One region of the Vibrio sp. QJM3NY_21 genome, then DNA from elsewhere that is predicted to be linked to it. Evidence: predicted binding sites of a transcription regulator. Region 1 holds the regulator's gene; each other region holds the start of a gene.
The links. The regulator PurR, encoded in region 1, represses purine synthesis genes. The targets are predictions, from matches to a motif close to TNANGNAAACGTTTNCNTNA.

Region 1 (6,381 bases):
ATTTGCTCAAAGCTTGTTCTAAATCTTCCCATACGATGATCTGACGGATCTCTCCTTTGTCAGAGCCGTAAATGTTTTTTGCAAATTTGTGGGCAATATCGTCGAAATTACGGTCTTCAGTCACGGCTACTTGAGTTATTATGTCCTATCGTGCCTGCTATTCTGTCACAGGAATTTCAGGAATAAAGAGGCGATGTCTCTTTTTACTACTAAGTGATGTTTTTTCGGACTATTCGGATATGTTTGAGCTGAAAAAAGTAGTGTCTTCGTTACTGATGCCACTGCCAGCAATGTTAATTCTCGCTTTTCTGGGTTTAGCCCTAGTGATGTTTACTACCAAAAGGAAGACGGGTTGCCTAATCACCCTTTCAGCCCTCTGTGGTATTTTCCTCATCGCTTTCCAGCCAGTTTCTAATCAACTTTTAATGCCAATGGAAAGGCAACACACCGCTTTTTTACCTGTCGATGAAACCATCGATTACGTGATGGTTCTCGGAAGTGGTCACGTCGTAGACGACCAAATCCCACCAACATCAGAGCTTAGTCGCACCGGTCTAATGCGTTTAAGTGAAGGGATTCGTATTCTACGCCTTTACCCTGGTGCAAAACTCATTTTGTCTGGCTATGGCGCAGGCACTGAAGTGAGCAATGCTAGAATGATGGCCAAAGTTGCGTTGGCACTAGGTGTCTCAAAGCCCGATATCATTCTGCTTGAAACAGCAAAAGACACTTGGGAAGAAGCCCGCCAAGCCGCTGCGTTCGTTAAAAATAAAAGAATGGTACTGGTAACTTCCGCTAGCCATATGACTCGCGCATTGAATGAATTCCATGCTGCCGGCATGAGGCCATTACCAGCACCAACCAACTACCTTGCACAAGAAGGGATTGTTGAACCTTGGAATAAGTACATGCCCAAAGCTCTTTACCTTGAGCAAACTGAACGTTACTGGCACGAAACAATGGGGTTGATGTGGCAAAGCCTGCGTGATTGGCTTGATACAAGTAATGACACCGTTGAAGAACCCATTGTTGTTCCTGAAACATCTCGCTTAGTTGAAGATGACGGTGGTATTTCTGCGGCGCAGCCTCAATAAGCTCAGCCGAATCAGTAAACTGAATTTTATCAGTAGACATAATCTTACCTGTAGACATAGCCTTATCTGTAGACTCGGCCAGATAGGCAAGACTGATTAACCAAGTAATTTGCAGGTTTCCAGTTCATAAACAGTAAAAGCTAAGTAATAAAAAAGCCGAGACATCAATGATGTCTCGGCTTTTTACGTTTAAATATCGTTGTTGATTGGTCATTCCCGAAGGAAATCAATCACCAGCGAACATGTAACCTTCACCGTGAACCGTTACAAAAATTTGTGGATTCTTAGGGTCAAACTCCATCTTCGCACGCATACGACGGATTAACACGTCGATAGTTCGATCGTTTGGAGCATCCACTCGGTGGCTGATCATATTCAGAATGCGTTCACGACTTAATACCTGGTTAGGGTAAGAAGAGAGCGCAACCAACAGTTCATATTCAGCTTTAGTCAGTTTTACCGGTTCGCCGTTTTTGCTTAGCGCACGACGAGGGATATCAAACGTCCACTCACCAAAACGAACCACAGATTCGTCTTCAGTCTCTTCAACCTTACCTGCTGCTGTTTTACGAGCGGCAGAAATGCGCCAAAGTAGGTTTTTAACTCGAACCAATAACTCGCGAAGTTCGAAGGGTTTAGTAACGTAATCGTCAGCGCCCATTTCAAGGCCAACGATTTTGTCGATGCTATCCGTGCGTCCAGTAACTAAAATAATTCCAATGTCTGATTGACTGCGTAATTCGCGAGTTAGCATCAATCCATCTTCGCCTGGTAAGTTGATGTCCAGCATAATGAGGTCAACGTTATTATCTTCTAACACGTTTCTCATTTGAGCGCCGCTTTCCGCTTCGCTTACTGTGTAACCTTCGTTCTGGAAGTATCCGACCAGTTTACTGCGGGTTACCACATCATCTTCTACGACTAATACGTGATAGCTCATCTACACCACTTTTCTTATTTAATAGTTTCAGTGACTATTCTATTCATAACTCGTAACAATTCTAGTGGTACACAAGATAAAAGCCAGAAACATGGATCTTTTTTGATACAAGACAATCTTAAACCTTGCTATTTATCGTCCATCGCAATTCAATATAGGCATTACTACTAACGAGTAACTTTGCGTTTCGCAAATAACCTTGTTATTCAGCCTTGGTGTGCTTTGCACAAGTAACTTCAAGATGCATATAAGTAACACCACAAGACTAAATCAGGATCTAAGAAATGAAAGATACGAAAGCGTTCAACGAGCAAAGAGCAGAAATATACTGGTGGCTATCAAGCTTATTCGCTAAAGAGCTCACTCAAGAAGAACTCGATCACTACCACTCTGTTGAAATTCGTTCTTTCCTAACTGGTTTAGGCGAAAATGAAACACTAAAGCCGGCGATCGATAGCCTAGTGGATGCGCTAAACCGCCTACAAACGCGTGAGGATGCTCAACTAGAATTGTCTGCTGACTTCTGTGACTTATTCTTAAAAACAGATAAGCATGGCGCACTTCCTTACGCTTCTATGTATATCGGTGAGACTGGCCTTTTGAATGATAAGCCAGCAAAAGATATGGAAGAGATCATGGCCAAGCACAACTTAGTGGTGAACCAAGACCTAAAAGAACCAGCTGACCACATCGCTATCGCACTCGACTTCCTTGGCAACTTGATCATCCGTTCTAATGAAACGGAACTTGAAGAAGAGCTAGAAAAATCGTTCATTGTTCAACAGCAATTTATCGAGCAACAACTTCTTACTTGGGTACCAAAGTTCAACGTTAAATGTCATGACGTTGACGAATTCGGTTTCTACGCTTCAGTCTCATCTCTGCTACTTGCATTCTGCAAATTGGACACCCAATACCTTGCTGGTGAATAAGCTTATTGGATGACTCGTTAAATAAATTCAGAAGAATGTGACAATTCACCCGGATTTCCGGGTGAATTTTATTGCGAGTAATTTCTAGTCAGTCTAAAATTGTGACCGCAAACGATAAAATATGAAACATTCACGAAATGCTATGCTTATTATAGTTTTGAGCATTTCGGTGTTAAGACAAGCCGCTCAATAGCGGTTTTTTGTTTTTTAGCACTTTAGTACCCAAAGAGCCCTACAAATTTAAGCTCTTAGTTAGGTAGCTTAACGGCTACTTCATTCCGTACTTTGGGAAAGTAGCTTCTAATAGGATAAAACCATGGCCACTATAAAAGATGTCGCTCGCTTAGCAGGCGTATCAACAACAACCGTTTCTCACGTAATCAACAAAACTCGCTTTGTTGCAGAAGCGACGCAAGAAAAAGTAAATAAAGCCGTAGACGAACTGAACTATGCACCAAGTGCCGTTGCTCGTAGTTTGAAGTGCAATACAACCCGCACTATCGGCATGCTAGTTACTCAATCAACTAACCTATTCTTCTCTGAAGTTATCGATGGTGTTGAAAGCTACTGCTACCGTCAAGGTTACACTTTGATTCTGTGTAATACGGGCGGTATCTATGAGAAGCAACGTGACTACATTCGAATGCTTGCAGAGAAACGTGTAGATGGCATCTTAGTTATGTGTTCTGACCTAACTGAAGAGCTAAGAGGCATGTTAGACCGTCACGCTGACATTCCTAAAGTGATTATGGATTGGGGCCCTGAGAGTTCTCAAGCAGATAAGATCATCGACAACTCTGAGGAAGGTGGTTACCTAGCGACCAAATACCTCATTGAGCACGGTCACTCCAAGATTGCTTGTTTAAGTGGCCACTTAGACAAAGCGGCATGTGTTGAACGCATCGCGGGTTACAAACGCGCACTCAACGAAGCTAAGATTGCTACCGATGATAACATGATCATTGAAGGTAACTTCGAGTGTGATACTGCGGTTCTTGCTGCAGAGAAAATCATTAAGATGGTAGATCGCCCAACGGCCGTATTCTGTTTTAACGACACGATGGCACTCGGCCTAATGAGCAGATTGCAAGAGAAAGGAATTCGTATCCCTGAAGATATTTCAGTGATCGGCTATGACAACATCGAGTTGGCTGAATACTTCTCTCCGCCGTTAACAACGGTTCACCAACCCAAACGTCGTGTTGGTAAGAACGCTTTCGAAATTTTGTTAGAACGCATTAAAGATAAAGACCATGAAAAGCGTGTGTTCGAAATGCACCCTGAAATTGTTGAGCGAAGCACAGTTAAAACGTTAAATTAATTGATAAATTCAGTTTAATATAATTAAGCGCACCTTTAGGTGCGCTTTTTTTATCAACAACATGAATGAACCTGGTATCATACTGGAAAGATCATTAATTGAAGCAATATCACATTTTGAAATAACAAGTGTGAGCCTCATTCAACAAAAACTTTATTCTATTCAATCAGTCACGCACAGGGCAAATCACTTGAAAGAGTGAGACGCAAAGCTTCCGGCCTAAACCACTCGTTGGTATGGTAGCGGGGTTACCGATGGCAAAATGCAGTAACTACTAATAATTTAGTAATTTACGGCTAATTGACAATTTAATTGCAACATTTTGCTAATCTCTCGGACCTGCTTATTTGGTGGCGTAGTTCAAATACACCGAGATAAATAACATGGATAAACCGATACTAAAGGATTCAATGAAATTATTTGAATCCCTAGGAAAAATAAAATCACGCTCGATGTTTGGTGGCTTCGGTCTTTTTGCTGATGACACTATGTTTGCTCTGGTTGTAAATGACCAGCTGCACATACGAGCAGACAAATGCACAACGAAACAGTTCGAACAACAAGGGTTTCAACCGTACGTCTACAAAAAACGTGGTTTCCCTGTCGTTACTAAATATTTCGCTTTACCCGAAGGCCTGTGGCAAGACCAAGAGAAAATCTTGCAGCTTGCAACGACGTCTCTGGGTTTTGCTAAAGAAGAAAAAGCTGAGCAATCTTCAGCTAAGCCTACTCGACTCAAAGATCTGCCCAACCTTCGGCTCGCCACTGAGCGTATGTTGAAAAAAGCAGGGATCGATTCCGTAGAACGTTTATATGAATCTGGCTCTGTAAACGCATTTAACGCCATCAAAGAATCACATGCGTCTTCTGTCAGTATTGAACTACTTTGGGCGCTAGAAGGCGCGATCAATGGCACACATTGGTCTGTTATACCGCAGCAGCGTCGTGAAGAGCTTATCAATCGCGTCAATTAACATTGTAAGTGAAAAACTATATACATAACTAAGCCGCATTTACTGCGGCTTTTTTTATATCTGCTGAAAGTTAATCTATGCTTTGCCTGTCTATCTATACTAATGGTATACATTGAAAATTTAGAGGAAGTATCAATGAGTAAGAAAATGATATTGGGTATTGTGTTGGTCGTAACCATCGTCTTGTTAGGCGTCAATTTCGGCCAATACCTAACGCTTGAAAATGCCAAGGCCCAACAAGCCGTTTTAAATGACTACATTGATAGCAACTTCATTGCTGCCGCTGCTATCTATTTTGTCGCGTATGTAATGATTACTGCTTTCTCAATTCCTGGTGCTGCTGTTGTGACCCTGTTAGGAGCTGCGCTATTTGGTTTCTGGAATAGTTTGCTGCTGGTCTCTTTCGCCAGTGCCATCGGTGCAACCCTCGCATTTCTAAGTAGCCGCTACCTTTTACGTGACTGGATCCAAACCAAATTTGGTGACAAATTAGCAACGATTAACAAGGGCGTTGAAAAAGACGGAGCATTTTACTTGTTTTCTCTGCGTCTGATTCCTGTATTCCCATTTTTCCTTATCAATCTGTTGATGGGTCTAACACCGATGTCCGTGAGTCGTTACTACATCACGAGTCAAATAGGGATGTTACCGGGTACCGCTGTTTTCTTGAATGCTGGTACTCAACTCGCGGAAATTGATTCACTTTCGGGTATCGTGTCCCCTTCAGTACTATTGTCATTTGCCTTACTGGGTGTATTCCCAATCATTGCTAAATGGTTGATGAATAAATTTCGCTCAGCACCTGTGGCTGAATAACGCATATAGCCAGATAAGGTTCTATCTCAATGAAAATCTTCAGTGCATCGAATCCGACAGAAGCCCACATCATTTGTGGATTACTAGAAAGTGTGAATATTGCGTGTGAAGTCCGTGGTGAAGGGTTATTCGGTTTGAAAGGGGAAATCCCATTTACCGAAGAGACTGACCCTTACGTATGGTTATATGAGCCAGAATTGGCGAGCAAAGCCCGGGCAGTTGTTAATGACTACCAGAAACAGCAAGATTCAATCATTTATGAAGAGTGGCGTTGCGGAGAATGTCATGAAGTCAACGAAGCACA
Region 2 (6,381 bases), 800 kb from region 1:
GATTCAACATGAACAGTCGTATTACCCTGGCGCTGGAAAGTGCTCCAACAGCAATCAAAGCACTTTTGAGTGACATCGTATTAGCAGACAACTTTGACGCGACATTGTCTCCAGAACAATTTGCTAGCCTACTGCAAGCAAGTGGTTTCGCGGATGACGAGCTACGTATTGCGCTACTTCCTTTTGCCGCAGCCTATTCTTACGCTCCGTTATCTGACTTTTATGTTGGTGCAATCGTGCGTGGTTTGTCTGGCACTCTGTATTTTGGTGCAAACCTTGAAATCGCTGGTGCTCAACTTGGCCAAACAGTACACGCCGAGCAATCTGCAATCAGCCACGCTTGGATGAAAGGCGAGCAAGGTATCTCTGATATCACAATCAATTTCAGCCCTTGTGGTCACTGTCGTCAATTCATGAACGAACTGACCACAGCGAAAGAGCTTAAGGTTCAGCTTCCACAACGTGATGAAATGTCTCTGCAAGAATACCTGCCAGACTCATTCGGCCCTGCTGATTTAGGTGTGACGACTGGCCTAATGACTAAGCTTGATCATAAGCACACGACTGAAGAAACAACGCCTATTGTTGTAGAAGCGCTAGCAGCACTAAACCGCAGCCATGCTCCATACACCAAAAACCTAAGTGGTGTTTCACTGCAATTGACGTCGGGTGAGGTTTTCACCGGTGCTTACGCTGAAAACGCAGCGTTCAACCCGAGCTTACCACCTCTACAAGTGGCGTTGATTCAACTTAAACTGGCTGGCTTCGATTTTGAACAGATTGAAAGTGCAGCGTTGGTTGAAATTGCCGAAGGTAGCATCAGTCACCTAGCGGATACGCAATCTACATTAGAAGCGATTAATCCCGACATTCCAGTGACTTACTTAGCAATCTAAGTACATCTAATTAACAAAATTTTAAATAAGCAGCCCTATTTAACGGGGCTGCTTTTTTTATACCTGTAATTAACGCAACAACTTGCGCAAACGTTTGCTTTTATCATTGAAATAAGTATGATCACCCCGTTTTCAATCAATCGCTCAAAAGATCGGAAGGAATTTCTATGTTTGGTACTGCTACTCGTGAAAATGCTACTCGTGTACTTCTATTAGGTTCAGGTGAACTCGGCAAAGAAGTTGCTATCGAGTGCCAACGTTTAGGCTTGGAAGTTATTGCATGTGACCGTTACGCAGACGCACCCGCGATGCAAGTTGCACATCGTAGCCATGTATTAGACATGTTAGACGGCGATGCACTGCAAGCAGTCATTGAACTTGAAAAACCAGATTATGTGGTTCCTGAAATTGAAGCTATTGCCACCAGCAAGTTGGTAGAGCTAGAAGCTCAAGGCTTAAATGTCGTTCCCACTGCAAATGCGACGAAGCTAACGATGAACCGCGAAGGTATCCGTCGCCTAGCTGCAGAAGAACTAAAACTGAGCACTTCTCCTTACCGCTTTGCAGACACCTTTGAAGACTTCGCTGCCGCTGTTGAATTCGTGGGCATGCCTTGCGTTGTTAAGCCAGTAATGAGCTCTTCAGGTAAAGGCCAAAGCGTTATCAAAACAGAAGAAGACATTCAAAAGTCTTGGGACTACGCACAAGAAGGCGGTCGTACTGGCGCGGGTCGCGTAATCGTTGAAGGCTTCATCGACTTTGATTACGAAATTACGCTTCTAACCGTTCGCGCTGTTGATGGCGTTCATTTCTGTGCGCCTATCGGTCACCGCCAAGAAGACGGTGATTACCGTGAATCATGGCAGCCACAAGTGATGTCAGACAACGCACTTAAAGCGGCGCAATACACGGCTGAGCAAGTCGTTAACGCACTCGGCGGTCACGGCATCTTTGGTGTTGAACTGTTCGTTAAAGGCGACCACGTGATCTTCAATGAAGTATCCCCTCGCCCACACGATACTGGCTTAGTGACTCTGATGTCTCAAGACTCATCGGAATTCGCACTGCACGTACGCGCCTTTACTGGTATGCCGATCAAATCAATCACGCAATACGGTCCATGTGCATCAGCGGTTATCCTTGGTCAAGGCACTTCAACCAACATTCGTTTTGAAGGTCTTACAGAAGCTCTAGACGCACCACAGACGCAAGTTCGCTTGTTTGGTAAGCCTGATATCGATGGTCGCCGTCGTCTAGGTGTGGCGCTTACTCGTCGTAACAGCACTGAGACAGCGATTGAAGATGCAATTGAGAGTGCTTCTAAAGTAAAAGTGATTTACTAGCTGTTAATTACCATTTTCTAGCTAATGACTACTAATTGGTAACGACTAACTCAGATCTGAACCATTACGTTCTCGCATCTGAACAATCACGACTTCAAATCTGAACAATAAAAAAGACGGGCTATCGAGCCCGTCTTTTTGTTGGTGTTATCTTTTTTATTGAAGCGGTCTTTTCGCTAGAGAGCTCACTGCGCTTAAGCGTCTGACTCAATCAAGTACACTTCCTCACTAAATCGAGACAAGCCTTTTTTAGCAATCTTCGGATGTTCATCGTCTGCAATATCTTGATTCAACAATGTGATTTTGTATCCCGCGAACAACTGATCAATCTCTAGTTTAGGGACGCTAAACGGAGGCCCTGCCATCTCGCTTTGGTCGTAATCCAGAGTCACTAGAAGGATCTTACCACCCGGTTTCAGTCGTTGTTTCAAACGCTCTACATACTGTACTCGCATCTCTTCAGGCAATGCGACTAAAGACGCGCGATCATAAATGGTATCGACAGGCTGGATTGGCGCTGAGAAGTAATCGCCCGTGTAGATGTTCAGTTCATCGAATTGATACAGCTCGTGCTGACCACTGATTTGAGTCACAGTCGGGGTGTAAAGGTGCTCTGCAAAAAATGCGCGAACCGCTATCTGGCTTAACTCGACACCTTGGACATCTTCATGCTTTGAAGCTAGCCAAATCAGATCTTCACTTTTGCCACAAAGTGGAACAAACACACTCTTCTCGTAGCTAGGCTCAGTCTTTTCCCAAAATTTAATCAGAAGTGGGTTTACATCTTCGAGGTGGAAACCAATTTGGTTGGCTGCCCATTTATTGTGCCAAAATTCAGGATTATTCATCTTTCGTTCATGTTAAACAGTCATAATGCAAGGGTACAGTATAGAGAGGTAAGAGCAACCTTAGCTTGGTTTAAAGTACCACATTGGTTTCGATAAAATCAGAAACTGGCTAAGTTCAAAGTTCTGATAATTGCGGAACTAACGGTTGGATTATTTGTCTATATCTTCACATTTTAAAGCAATATTAAACGTTAGAGTTGGTTTCTGTCTTAGCTAGCCCCATTTAATATGTAGTGAGTTTAGTTAAGCTGTTTATACTCTTATGCGTTACTGGTTACCCCTTTTGACTACCCGTTTTTGTAACCTTGTATTTTGGAGTTTGAATGAGTGTATTTCTCCGTACGACGGCCCTAATGCTATTGGTATTGAGCCGAGCGCCTGCATTCGCAGCAGCACCTGTTTCAACAAGTTCGACTGATCAAACGCGCACCCCTGCGCAAAACCAAGTTTCATCAAACGTATTCCGTCATAGTTTGAGCGGCCTTTACGGCATCAAAGCCTTCGACTCACGCCCGACTCAGCCTTACACCGACTTCGATATTCTGTACAGCAAAGCGCATCAAGGCCAAGCTGAACTAGAAACTATCTGTAAAAGTACTGCCCTACTCACCAATTCTGAAGCGCTATTTGCTGGCGTTAAATCTCAAGCTCGTGCAGAAGAAAAAATCGCCCTTGAGCTTGATGGTGATGTGACAAAAATTACGGACTTAGCCCGTGCAACTATCATCGCGAACGATGTAGAGAGCTTGGTTGAAGTTTACGAAGCGCTAAGCCGTGAAGCAGACGTTGTTAAGCTGAAAAACAAGTTTAAATCACCAGCCGACTCTGGTTACCGTGACCTTAACTTGTTGGTTCGTTTGCCAAAGACCAACATCATTGCAGAGGTTCAACTTCACTTAAAAGCGATTGCTGATGTGAAAAGTGGCCCTGAGCACGAGCTTTACGAAATCATCCAAGGCATTGAGCGTCACGCAATTGCAGAACAACGCCCTATCAATGACATTGAAGCAGCACAAATTAATAGCCTAAGACGCCAATCTTTAGAGCTTTATCAACAAGCATGGCAACCATACATTACCACGCACATCAAAGCGGCTTAACCACTGGCATAAACGCTTATCACAAACAACAACGACAAAGGGCCGCATAATCGCAGCCCTTTGTTTTATTTACTTTTTTACCTATCGCTATCTACTGTTTTACCTATCGAATCTCGTAAAAACCTACTTAACCAACTTCCCAGAAAGCCTCACCTATTGGTGATAATACTCTTTAGTGCGATTGTATAAATCCAATGGCTTCAACGTGCTATAAAACGCCGCCGCATCTTGTAAGTCTTCATCCGAAAGGTGTTTCACCACCGACTGCATGTACAAATCTTGGCGCTCATCGCTTTTAAAATTGCGCAGCTGCTTAAGAATATACCCTGCTTTCTGACCTTTGATGTTTGGATAAGATTGTACGAAGGGAATGATCTTGTCACCATGACACTGACTACATAGATTCTGAACCAACTTTTCACCTGCAACTAAGCTCGGAATGTAATCCTCAGTGATTACCTTGCTATCGACAAGAGTTTCAACCTCAGTTTTAGCTTCCGCTTTAAGCTTCGGCGCTGGTTCCGACTCCATGCCCAATGATTCGACTCGCGAGGCAACTTTATCTTCAGTGCTCGGCTTTTCATCAGTACACGCAGACAGCGACAAAACTACTGCTGCAGCGGCTATCGCAATAGCTCTATTAACAACAGCTCTATTAACTACAGCTCTAATAACAATAGCTCTAATAACAATAGCTCCATTCGCAACAATTCCATTCGTAAGAGAGGTCCGCTTTAATCGATTGATGATCATAGGATGTCTCCCGGCATAGGTGGCATCAAGGCGCTATCAATAGGCTTACGACGATACTTGTTCATATCGATGCCTTTGTCTTGATAGTAAGTACTGAGGTAATCCAATACCGGATCCCAAGTATCAGATAGATCCCACAGCCCTTGAGTGTCGACCATCCATTGAATGGTTTCACGCCATTGCTCTCGGTTACCGCTATTCTGAGCAACGATTAAGCTAGTATGGCAGGCGTTACATTGCCCTTTCACGGTCTCCCAACCGGGTGCCATAATTAGACCCGACGTTTTGTCTACGCCGTAATACTCTTTCGGATTCTCTGGAACTTCATCAGCATGAACAAGCATCGACGTTAACAAACTACACACTAATGCCGCTCTCATTATGCCTTTACGGTAACTGCGCTTGCTGGCAGGAGTTGAGTCTGCATGAAATGAGTGGCCATCAACCAAATTGGTAAGTTTAGAACTGCCATCAATAGGCTTATTGGAAATAGACAGCATCACGACACTCTTACAGCAATACGGTGACAACCATTGAACAGATAACCTTTAGGGTTCCATTGCGGTTGTACGACTGGCTGGCTATCGCCTTCACTGTCGGTTGCCTTTGCCCAAATCTCGTAATAACCGGTCGTAGGAAGGTCTAAATCGGCTTCCCACTGTTGCCACGCGCCTTTATTTACTGGCTTGTTCAGCTTCGCATCATGCCAAGTAGTACCGTAATCGTAACTCACTTGCAGCTTCTCAACGGTTCTCAAGCCAGCCCAAGCATGACCACTGACTTTGACCTTCTTACCTAACGTAAACTCAGTGCCACTCTTTGGCGAAGTAATTAACGATTTAACGATCATCTCTTCAATGATTCGGAAATCTTTGTTATCCACTTTCTCACCCGGAGCGATTGGGTTCTTAGGCACTTGATAAGCAGGAGCCGCCATCTTGTGCCCATCATGGATCTTATTTCGAATACTGATGCCAGTCGTGCATTTCTGAGAAACAGAAGCCGGTCGGCCGCCAAATACCGTTCGTAGCGGGTAACCATGAAGATAAGGGATCGGCTCGCCATTCATTTCCCATGCGATTAACGCGTTATCGTTCATCGCAGCTGCAATGGGAACGCCACGTGAAATCGCCTCACCTTTACCACTCAAGTGTTTATCAAAGCCATGGTTACCGACGTAAACCGCATCATCTTTAATTCCACAGTCTTTAAGCACATCACTCAGCAACACACCTGTCCACTGTGAACAATAGACGCCAGCATTGCTCCATTGATTGCCTTTAGTGCTTGGATAGAAGTTATTACGGCTGTTACCACCACACTCCAACACAAGGCTTTGTGCGTGATGTTTAAACTTAGATTTCAACTCTGCGATCGTATAGGTTTTGCTTTGCTTTACCGATTCACCTTTCACCTCGAAGGTCCAAGTATCTGGGTCCAT
Region 3 (6,381 bases), 350 kb from region 1:
CTATCGAGCAACTTAAAGTGCTTTTCACGCAGCTTGGTTTTGACAGTGTTCGCGAAATGATGCGCACAAAAGAAGCGGATTACAAAGAGGCTAATCTTGGCGATGCATCGGTTACCGATGAAGATCTATTCTCAGCAATGGCGACAAATCCAAAACTGTTTGAACGCCCTGTTGTTGTTGCGAACAATAAAGCAAAGATTGGTCGTCCACCAGAACAAGTGCTAGAGATTCTGTAAGCCAATATGAGCATCAACATTCTTGTTCTCTACTACAGCCGCCACGGCAACACTCAGGCTCTAGCAAGACAAATTGCACGTGGGATAGAATCCATCCCTCACTGTGAAGCTATGCTAAGAACGGTGAACGACGTGTACACGGTAGAAGAACAGCCTGACTCGCGTTATCAACCAACCGATCCTATTGCGACGTTACAAGAACTTCGATGTTGCGATGGCTTAGCGCTAGGCAGCCCAGTTTGGTTTGGCAACATGGCTGGGCCTATGAAGCACTTTTGGGATAGCACTACATCACTGTGGATAAATGGCGATCTGATCGATAAACCAGCTTGTGTGTTTACCTCTTCTTCATCATTGCATGGCGGGCAAGAGACCACACAACAAAGTATGATGTTGCCACTGCTTCACCATGGCATGTTAGTGGTGGGCATCCCCTACTCAGAACCTGCGCTGCATACCACTCAAACTGGTGGTACACCCTATGGTGCGAGTAGTACCGGAGAGAGCGCTTCATTAAGCAAAGATGAAATTGAGTTGGCGCAAAACCTAGGCAAACGCCTAGCGCGCATCGCAATAAACCAGAAGGGAATTTCTCAATGATGTATATGCCAGAGAAGGCGATGTCTCCCACAACCAAGCTATTCCGCTACCTTGCTCTAGCGGGCAACTTGTCGCTTTTATTCTGGGTGATTGCTTGGCAGATGACACTTTCGCCGCATCCTCATCTAAGTAATGTAACGCTTGCGATCGCTTGGGCTATACCGCTGTTACTCCCATTACCGGGCATTCTAGCAGGTAAACCTTATACGCATGCTTGGGCGAACTTTGTCTTAATGCTCTACTTCCTACACGCATTAACTATTTTGTATGTAGACGGTGGCGAGCGCTTATTAGCGGCTGTAGAACTGCTTCTGACGACTCTAGGCTTCGCGGGCAATATCTTATTTACTCGCTTTAGAGCCAAAGAATTAGGCATCAAACTTAAGCGCCTTTCTGAAGTAGAAAAGACCGAGAAAGCTAAGTTCGAGCAGTAACCTGAATTAGGTTGTCCTGACCTAGTATCAATAGAAAAAAGTGACAACAAACAAAAAGCCCTGCGAGATTTCTCTTGCAGGGCTTTTTTCATGAATTCATTTCAATCGGTCATGTCAGAAGACAATCACTAGCGAACCCATTCGTATACTAGGCTTGGCTTAGCATGTACTGGCGCAACAACTGTTAGCTCTTCCGAGCCAGACGTATTTGTTAGCTCAGCATCCGCTTCAGTTGATAACTCACTAACTTTGATGACTTGAACACTTGGGTCTGCTTCGTTAACCGTCGCTTCTGCGCCATCGTTCAGGGTCGCATCAGTAACAGCTGCTGAATCATCGCCTACAGACATGGCGTTGTCTTGCGTTTCAAATTCAGGGCTCACTTCAGGTTCAATGTAAGATTCTTCAACCTTTGCGACTTGGCGAATGCTTTCCACTTCTTGCTCAAACTCTTGTTGAGTCGACAATAAGTGAATTCGGAAAGTTACTTCGTTATTCTGAATTTTCAGAATATCTAAGCTTGCCACCGAGTTTAAACGCTTAAGTGCATTCTCCAATTGGAAGAAGTCTTGTGCGTTATTCAGGCTAATAAATTGCGTTAAAATCGACTCTGATGATTCACTTGCTACTGTAACCGCACTTTTACCTGCGTAGTAGTTACTGATTTGGTCGACAAGTTTCTTAGAAGTCGTCGCGCTGTTGCCCGATAGCGAACCACTGACTGGCGATTTTGGTGCGCTCGTCAATTGGTTTGGCTTTTGATCGTATAGAGTCCAACGTAGACCTGAAGATTGAGCTTTTATCACAAGAACAGCATCAACCGGGTAACGCTGACTCGCTTTACTGATTGGTGTAACAAAGCTACCCCAAAGATCAGAAGTCGCAATACCCGTAATGTCATCAAAATCACCCACAGGTAGCGTTAGAGGCAAACCGCGCTCTTTTGCGTTGGCTTGTAAACCTGCCGCTAATTGTGAGTTGGAGTGTTCCCACACAATATTCTTGTCGTAGTTCTGTTCTTCCACCAGCCAAACAAGGATGTTTGAACGCGTGTCAGGCCAGTACGGCAACTGTGCTTGCGTCAATAGAGAACGGATTTGAGCACCGTTAAAACGCATACGCAATGTTGATTGGTCATTGCTTTCGCCAAAACTCATTTGAGACATGTACTGCGAACTTTTACGCATCGCCTTTTGAATCGTCTCATTCGAAGCGACATCGGTTTGGCCAGTCGCACGTATCAAAACCTGCTCCATGCCGGTATTTCTTGCCACTTGTTCTGGCTGTTTGTTTTCAGCGTTAATCGCAACTTCAGCACTAAAAATATCTACTTGAGTTAAGGCATAACTCGGAGAGGCTAATAGTCCCATCAACAACAATGCTATGTAGCGCATACTGATCCTAATATTCAAATCTTGTGCCTAGATGATAAGCAACTATGGATTGAGGGGCAAGGTCGATAGCGCCCACTGTGTTTAATAACCTTAAAATATCACCTGGCCATGATAAATCGCTCACTTATAAACTGAGTTTTTCAGGCAAGGATGGATATAAAACATCACTAAGATAAATAAATTTGATCTATTTGGTGTGGCAATCGATTGCTAAGTGATAGAATCCCGCGAATTTTATTTTTCACTTTTCATATAACGACCATTTTTAAGGACATAACATGAAAAATGCTCTGCAAGGTGCGCAAATGCTGTTTGTAGCGTTTGGTGCGCTTGTACTCGTGCCGCTACTAACAGGACTTGATCCCAACGTTGCACTCTTTGGCGCGGGTATCGGTACCCTTTTGTTCCAACTTATTACACGCCGTTCAGTGCCAATCTTCTTAGCGTCTTCTTTTGCATTCATCGCGCCTATCATGTTTGGTATTCAAACTTGGGGTGTTGGTGCAACCATGGGCGGCATAATGGCAGCAGGTGTTGTGTATGTCTTAATGGGCGCGTTGATTAAAGTGCGTGGCGTAGCCTTCATCCATAAACTGCTTCCACCCGTGGTGGTTGGCCCTGTGATCATGGTTATCGGCTTAGGTCTTGCGCCTGTTGCAGTAAACATGGCGCTAGGTAAAACCGGCGATGGTGCGGTTCAACTTATCGATGCAGACGCCGCGTTATGGATCTCGTCTATTTCATTGCTAGTGACGATTGTCATCAGTGTTTTCTCGAAAGGCTTCCTTAAATTACTGCCTATCTTTGGTGGCATTGTAGCGGGTTACGTAACGAGCTTGGTATACGGCGTAGTTGATTTTACCCCCGTAGCTCAAGCAGATTGGTTAGCACTACCAAACTTCACTGCACCAGAATTCAACATCAACGCTATTTTCTTTATGGTGTTTGTGGCAATTGCACCTGCTGTTGAGCACGTGGGCGACATGCTTGCTATCTCGAACGTTACCGGCAAAGACTACCTTAAGAAGCCAGGTTTACACCGCACTATTACTGGTGACGGTGTGGCAACAATTGCCGCTTCAATGCTGGGCGCTCCACCAAACACTACGTACAGTGAAGTAACAGGTGCAGTAATGCTGACCAAAGCATTCAACCCAGTGATCATGACTTGGGCTGCGGTAACAGCGATTGTTCTTGCATTGGTCGGTAAGCTAGGCGCGCTACTTCAAACGATTCCTGTTCCTGTGATGGGCGGCATCATGATTCTACTGTTTGGTTCAATCGCGACGGTAGGCTTGAATACTCTAATTCAGAATAAAGTAGACCTACATAAATCACGCAACCTTGTGATTGTGGGTATTACGTTAGTCTTCGGTATTGGCGGCATGGCATTTGGCATCGGTGACTTTAGCCTACAGGGCGTAAGCTTATGTGGCATCGTGGCAATCCTACTTAACCTAGTCCTTCCAGAAGAATTAGGCGACAACACCGTAGTAGACAAAGCTCAAATCGATTAATTTATCGGTAAGGCTGGATTCAAAAAAATCACAACCTAACAAGATCAAAAAAGGGAGAGCATCGAATGCTCTCCCTTTTATTTATACGGCTAATTAAGCAGGTTCAGTTAAATTTAAAACTCTTTGAATTAATTTAAACCGAAACTGAATTACTTAGTACCGAAGATCTTATCACCAGCATCGCCAAGACCAGGAACAATGTAGCCCTTGTCGTTTAGCTTCTCATCGATTGCAGCCGTGTACAGCTCAACATCTGGGTGCGCTTTTTCTAGAGCAGCGATACCTTCAGGAGCAGCAACAAGCACAAGAATCTTAAAGTGCTTACAACCTTTCTCTTTCATAAGGTCGATAGTCGCGATCATAGAACCACCTGTCGCAAGCATTGGATCTACCACTAGAGCAATACGCTCATCGATGTTAGATGCAAGCTTGTTAAAGTATGGTACTGGCTCAAGCGTTTCTTCGTCACGGTAGATACCAACAACGCTGATACGTGCACTTGGGATGTGCTCAAGAACGCCGTCCATCATGCCTAGACCAGCACGTAGAATTGGCACTACCGTTACTTTTTTACCTTTAATTTGGTCAACTTCTACTGGACCGTTCCAACCGTTAATCGTCACACGCTCAGTTTCAAAATCTGATGTCGCTTCGTATGTTAGAAGGCTACCCACTTCTGTCGCTAGCTCACGAAAACGCTTAGTGCTAATGTCACCTTCACGCATCAGGCCAATTTTATGTTTTACTAGCGGGTGTTTCACTTCAACAACTTTCATTTCCAACTCCGGCAATATTTAAACAAACCTGTAGATTATACACGAACTGTGGGGTTATTTCAGAATCTTTATTCTAATAAAAAAAACCGCGCAAACGTTTGCTCTTGGTAATCAAGCCCTGTTAGAATAGCGCCGTTTTCACATCCAACTTAAGTTCGAGGACTATCCCGTGAGTGGTAATACTTCTTCTCTAAGCTACAAAGACGCTGGTGTTGATATCGACGCAGGTAATGCACTAGTAGACCGTATCAAAGGTGCTGTTAAACGCACTCGTCGCCCTGAAGTAATGGGCGGTATTGGTGGCTTTGGCGCCCTATGTGAACTTCCAACGAAATACAAAGAGCCGGTACTTGTTTCAGGTACTGATGGTGTTGGTACTAAACTTCGCCTTGCTTTGGATCTGAAAAAACACGACACCATTGGTATCGACCTAGTGGCAATGTGTGTGAACGACTTAATCGTTCAAGGTGGTGAGCCGTTATTCTTCCTAGACTACTACGCAACAGGTAAGCTAGATGTAGATACAGCTGCAGACGTTGTTTCTGGTATCGCTGAAGGTTGTGTTCAAGCTGGCTGTGCACTAATCGGTGGTGAAACGGCTGAAATGCCTGGTATGTACGAAGGCGATGACTACGATGTTGCTGGCTTCTGTGTTGGTGTCGTAGAAAAAGCTGACATCATTGATGGTACTAAAGTAGCAGCAGGCGACGCACTTATCGCTGTTGGCTCAAGTGGTCCACACTCAAACGGTTACTCTTTGATTCGTAAAGTTCTAGAAGTTTCTGGTGCTGATAAGAATGAAGAACTAGAAGGTCGCACTATCGGTGAGCACCTACTAGAACCTACTAAGATTTACATCAAATCGGCACTTAAGATGATCGCAGAGCATGACATTCATGCTATTTCGCACATCACTGGTGGTGGTTTCTGGGAGAACATCCCACGCGTACTTCCTGAAGGCACTAAAGCAGTGATTGATGGAAAAAGCTGGGAATGGCCTGCTATTTTCAGCTGGCTACAAGAGAAAGGAAACGTGGAGACATTTGAAATGTACCGCACTTTCAACTGTGGCGTAGGCCTAATTGTTGCTCTACCTAAAGATCAAGCAGACGCTGCTGTTGAACTACTGAAAGCTGAAGGCGAAAACGCTTGGGTTATCGGTGAGATCGCAAACGCTGAAGCTGGCGAAGAGCAAGTTGAAATTAAATAAGTGATACGTTCACTTACTTAGTTAATAAATGAGGACCTATTGGTCCTCATTTTGCTATTTAGCACGCAGAAAACCTTAGTTTATGTAGGTAAATTGTAAATACTTTAGTTAACCAATCGCATGACCCACTCTATGAAGAACAGCCATTCTATGAATAACAGTCACTCTAAAAAAAACATCGTCGTTTTAGTCTCAGGAAGCGGAAGCAACTTAC

Region 2: the regulator PurR is predicted to act here: its motif matches at 979-998, upstream of purT (formate-dependent phosphoribosylglycinamide formyltransferase).
Region 3: the regulator PurR is predicted to act here: its motif matches at 5,044-5,063, upstream of purM (phosphoribosylformylglycinamidine cyclo-ligase).

The regions. Positions count from the first base shown of each region.
Region 1 covers NZ_CM173513.1:2,325,545-2,331,925, forward strand. Annotated here, with positions in the region: gene cmoM (tRNA uridine 5-oxyacetic acid(34) methyltransferase CmoM) at 1-124, opposite strand, end outside; gene elyC (envelope biogenesis factor ElyC) at 240-1,094, shown strand; gene torR (two-component system response regulator TorR) at 1,321-2,034, opposite strand; gene torD (molecular chaperone TorD) at 2,319-2,966, shown strand; gene purR (HTH-type transcriptional repressor PurR) at 3,283-4,287, shown strand; cyclic di-GMP riboswitch class I at 4,458-4,543, shown strand; gene AC3CID_RS10255 (TfoX/Sxy family DNA transformation protein) at 4,671-5,261, shown strand; gene AC3CID_RS10260 (TVP38/TMEM64 family protein) at 5,397-6,077, shown strand; gene AC3CID_RS10265 (putative signal transducing protein) at 6,107-6,381, shown strand, end outside.
Region 2 covers NZ_CM173513.1:1,524,703-1,531,083, reverse strand. Annotated here, with positions in the region: gene cdd (cytidine deaminase) at 9-896, shown strand; gene purT (formate-dependent phosphoribosylglycinamide formyltransferase) at 1,064-2,239, shown strand; gene AC3CID_RS06960 (thiopurine S-methyltransferase) at 2,434-3,087, opposite strand; gene AC3CID_RS06955 (RelA/SpoT domain-containing protein) at 3,411-4,187, shown strand; gene AC3CID_RS06950 (c-type cytochrome) at 4,341-4,940, opposite strand; gene AC3CID_RS06945 (hypothetical protein) at 4,937-5,440, opposite strand; gene AC3CID_RS06940 (sulfite oxidase) at 5,440-6,381, opposite strand, start outside.
Region 3 covers NZ_CM173513.1:2,673,663-2,680,043, forward strand. Annotated here, with positions in the region: gene arsC (arsenate reductase (glutaredoxin)) at 1-236, shown strand, start outside; gene wrbA (NAD(P)H:quinone oxidoreductase) at 243-836, shown strand; gene AC3CID_RS11780 (DUF2069 domain-containing protein) at 833-1,270, shown strand; gene AC3CID_RS11785 (DUF2066 domain-containing protein) at 1,399-2,664, opposite strand; gene AC3CID_RS11790 (uracil-xanthine permease family protein) at 2,943-4,181, shown strand; gene upp (uracil phosphoribosyltransferase) at 4,331-4,957, opposite strand; gene purM (phosphoribosylformylglycinamidine cyclo-ligase) at 5,127-6,167, shown strand; gene purN (phosphoribosylglycinamide formyltransferase) at 6,288-6,381, shown strand, end outside.